Regions from separate parts of the Leptolyngbya sp. BL0902 genome, predicted to be linked through region 1. Evidence: predicted binding sites of a transcription regulator. Region 1 holds the regulator's gene; the other holds the start of a gene.
What was found. Region 1 encodes NtcA, which controls nitrogen genes in cyanobacteria. Its sites were predicted from a motif close to TTTGTANNNNNNNNTACAAA; they were not measured.

Region 1 (2,202 bases):
GCGCCCTGGCGAGTCCCTGCTCCACATCGAGCTTCAGCCAAATCGTCAAATCTGGCACCAATCCCGCCGTCGCTACCTGATTGAGTTCCTGAATCAGCCCCAAATCTAACCCCCGACCATAGCCCTGGTAGGCCACGGTGGAATCGGTGAAGCGATCACACAACACCCAACTTCCGGCCTCCAGCGTGGGCAGAATCATTTCTTCGATATGCTGCGCCCGGTCGGCGGCGTAGAGCAACAGTTCCGCCCGTGGAGCAATGGCCACCTCCCCATAATCTTCCAACAAGAGCCGCCGCAGCCCTATCCCTAGGTCTGTGCCACCGGGTTCGCGGGTCGTCAGTAATTCGGGGATAATCCCCTGGTTTTGTAGCGCTTGAAAAGCCGCACTCTGCGCCAAACTTTCCCGCAACTGCTGAAGCTGGGTAGACTTGCCGCAGCCCTCCACCCCCTCAAATACAATTAGCTTTCCCCGCATAACTTACCCCGCACAGTTCCCCCCTCACACAAAGCCCGTAGGTTAGGGGCCACAACGCACAACCCAACACCCACAAGCCCAGCCATAACGGCAGGATTAACGGTGGGCAATGCCCACCCTACGGTAATAGGAGGATGGAATCAAGTTTGGTAGAGTGCATTCGCGGAGCAATGCACCACTGAGGAACTAGCACCATCAAGGGTCATAGGTGCCCTGATAGGTGCTGAAAAGGCGATACCCCGGCAAAACAACTGCAACACCAGCTTTGCTGTGAATAATGCCGGGATCGTCTTTTTCTGGCAAGCTGCCGCCCAGACGCAGCTTAATTGGCCCCAGCCACAGATAAAACCCAGGAATTAGGCAGTCAAGGCTGTAAGCGATGGCCTTTAGCGCGAGATCGGGGCTATCGGAACGCCGGGAGGGCTGCGACTTAGAATTATTAGTCAACATAGCACTGGCCTAACGGCTAAACGCTCACTATCAGTCTAAGCGCAGTCAGCCCTGACCCAAAACAGCCAAGGTTCATTTACTGATACTGATCTTTGAATAGACGACCGACCTAGGTAAACTGCTGGCTGAGATTCACAGGGTCGTGGACGGTGATTTTCTTTTTGTAGATGGAAATCATCCCTTCCTGGCGTAGATCCCCCAGCAGGCGGGTGACGGTGACGCGGGTGGAGCCGATGGCTTCGGCGATGGCCTGGTGAGAGAGTTTGAGGTCGATGGTGATGCCGTCTTGGCTGGGCACGCCAAAGTCGCGGCAGAGAATCAGCAAAAAGCTGACCAGGCGAGATCCCATATCCCGATGGGCCAGGGTTTCGATCATCATTTCCGTTTGCAGGATGCGGGAGGACAGCCCTCGCAGCATCACCATGGCCAGTTCGGGGTTTTCCTCTAGGGCTTGCTCCACCTGTTCGATGGGCACCGATAGCAGCTCAACCGGGGTGAAGGCGACGGAATGGTAGAAGCGGTCGGAGCGGTTTCCGGTAATCAGGGAGAGGACGCCGAATACGCTGTTTTCCCGCAGCAGGGCCACGGTAATTTCTTCACCCGCTTCGTAGACCCGCGATAGCTTGACGGCTCCTTTCAGCAGAAAGTATACCCGCTCCGCCGGATCTCCAGGGAAGAAAATCGTTTTGCCGCGCTCGTAAGACTCTACGACTGGAGGGAAAGCCCCGCCCGAAAGCTGGCGAAAGACATTGGCAAGCGGTTTATCTTGGGTCACTACCATAACGTTTTGCTAAGGCCATCACGGAAACTTCAGCTATTCCTGGGATCCCAGGACTCTTCAAATCCTTGTCCACCTAGAAATCGAGGGATGCTGCGACGTCAATGGATGGACAGCCCTTCTAGCATGGGGCACAGAGTAATGCAAGCGTTCCATGACTTTAGAACACTTAACCTTAACTACCTGGGACGCGTTTGTATAGTGGATTACTTTTTGGCCCTCGCCAGCTATTTTTTGCAGCCAAAGCCACAAAATTTTCAACTTTTTTTTGCGCCTCAAGGCAGAATATCCTCTGAAAAACACCCGGTCAACCTATCTCAACCAGCCTTAACACAAGGGTTTCAGGGATATCCGACTTTTTTGGTCGGGTATAGTTGGTAACGATTTGGTGGTCGTGCTACAGTTCGCTCAACGAAACGCAATGAAGGTCTGAGTAACCCATTCCCCAGGCGTTTCCATCGTTTAAGTTGTTGCAGTTACAGGTTTCTATTCCCATGAC
Region 2 (2,202 bases), 120 kb from region 1:
CCCAGCAGGTGTTAGCCAACGGTCGTACGGGCTGGTACTTTCGGGTGCTGCAAACCGGGCTGGTTGCTGCCGGACAAGCGGTGGCATTGCGGGAACGCCCCTGCCCCGAATGGCCCATCACCCGCGCCCACCAGGTCATGCACCACGATTTAAACGACAAAGCCGCCGCCCTAGCCCTAGCCGATTGTGCATTGCTATCCGACAACTGGCGCGACAAACTGCGGCAGCGCATCGGCGGGTAAATCGTGACCCAGGGCTAGGTCATCGCAGGTTCTAGATCGCACACGGGGGCCGTCTGGCGCGAAATAATACGCAAATTATGGGGATAGCGCGGACGCGGATCGCCCTTGAGCCAAATGGGCGGCACCATCGTGGCTTCATAGCCTTCAATTTCATACAAAATGCCGGGTTGTTCGACCAGCTCTACCACCGTGCCGGGTAGATACTCAAACATTTCATCCCAGTCAATCGCAGAGAGATGATCCGTGGAAACGTTATCCATTGCCATCGGTGTTAGCCAATCCTTCAACTGTGAAACGATGTCGAACGGTGGGGTTATGCCAGACGAGCCCAGACAAGATCGCTAACGATGGGCGAATGCCTAGCACCAAAACTCACTGCGATCCAGCACCACTTCGCCATGGTTGGGTACCCACACCACCCAAGCATGGCCCGCATCCCGGCACAGCAGCTTGGCTTCATCGGCGGCATAGGGGTTGGGCGTTTGCCGCAGTTTGACCCAGGTGTCGCGGGTATAGTTGAGCTGGCAGGTGGGGTAGTTCGGGGCGGCGATAGCCCCTGAACCCCAGGACGGCAAAGACTTGAGGACAGGGTTAGCCATAGGAAAAACTCACTTCGCTAAGGGGCAAGACAGCGGGTTCAGGGATCTCCCGGCACCTGTTACGCCTGAAGGTCAAGAAATCCTTTCTGTAGCTGATGATACAGAAATCTGGCTTTGTGAGCAAACGATTACTTAAGTCATGACAAATTTCTTATCATTTTTCTAAAAACAACTTATCGGTACCAGCCATGCTCTTCAAGCTTCTGATCATCCTCCACACCCTCGGCGCAACGGTGTGGGCAGGCGGACACCTGGTACTGGCGGCCACCGTGCTGCCCACCGCCCTCAAGCAAAACGACCCCAAACCCATCCATCAGTTTGAGGAACACTTCGAGAACTTTGGCCTCAGCGCCCTAGTGCTGCAAGTCGTCACCGGGCTGTGGATTACCTGGATTTACTTCCCCGGCTTCCAAACCTTTTGGGCCTTTGATTCGTTTTTGTCGGTCTATATTGGCATCAAATTGCTGCTGTTGCTGGGCACCCTCGCCCTCGCCCTCCACGCCCGCTTTTTCATCATCCCCAACCTATCGGCGGATAACCTCAACTCCCTGGCGTTTCACATTTTGGGCGTCACCACCCTTGCCGTTCTCTTTGTGGTGCTGGGGGCTGGCATTCGCCTCGGTGGGCTGACCTAGGCCCTAGGCATTGCCAAAAGGGACAGCGCTCAGCCGCCGCATCTCCAAAATAACGGTGGCCTAGTCCCTCGTTGGGCCATAGCGAGCGACGGCATAGGCGTGGGCTTCTAGTTCCTCAGTGTCGCTTAGGGGTGGCAGGGTGAGGGTGGGGTCTTGGTATTTGCGGCGCAGGGCAAGGCCGATGAGATAATCCGCAAAGTGAGGGTTTTTGGGCAGCAGCGAACCATGCATGTAGCTGCCAAAGACGTTTTTGTAGCGGGCACCTTCGTAGTCGGCAGCGGCATTATTGCCAAAGCCTGCGATGGTTTTGGCGAGGGGTTCTACACCTTCGCCCAAGAAGGTTTGGCCAGAGTGGTTTTCAAAGCCGACTAGGGTTTTGGGGATAGTGTGGGGTGCGCCAGTCCGGGAATCCGTTGTCCGGGCATCGGTCGTCTGGGAATTAGCCGTTTGGGGATCGGCGTAGAGGCTCTGAATGTCCTGGTACATGGCATCGGGAATTTCCGCCACTAGGTTGCCAATGCAGCGCTGTTTAACTTCGGTTCCGGGGGCTTTGGTGTTCACGTTGATGATCCCCAAACCGGGCGTTTCCTGGCCGTTGCCCATCAAAAAGGTGTTGCCCATCAGTTGATAGCCGCCGCACACGCCTAAAAACACCACCCCCGCCTCGGTATCGGCTTTGATGGTGTCAGCCTTGAGCTGATGGAAGTCTTCTACTACCGCCACTTG

Region 2: GFS31_RS16415 (CopD family protein) is a predicted target of NtcA. The motif match lies at 927-946, and genes of this name have one in related genera.

What each region holds. Positions count from the first base shown of each region.
Region 1 is NZ_CP046155.1:3,812,402-3,814,603, reverse strand. Features, by position in the region: gene tmk (dTMP kinase) at 1-475, opposite strand, end outside; gene GFS31_RS16945 (hypothetical protein) at 671-925, opposite strand; gene ntcA (global nitrogen regulator NtcA) at 1,035-1,706, opposite strand; gene thrC (threonine synthase) at 2,198-2,202, shown strand, end outside.
Region 2 is NZ_CP046155.1:3,692,038-3,694,239, forward strand. Features, by position in the region: gene GFS31_RS16400 (MOSC domain-containing protein) at 1-242, shown strand, start outside; gene GFS31_RS16405 (hypothetical protein) at 257-508, opposite strand; gene GFS31_RS16410 (hypothetical protein) at 602-841, opposite strand; gene GFS31_RS16415 (CopD family protein) at 1,030-1,476, shown strand; gene GFS31_RS16420 (type 1 glutamine amidotransferase) at 1,537-2,202, opposite strand, start outside.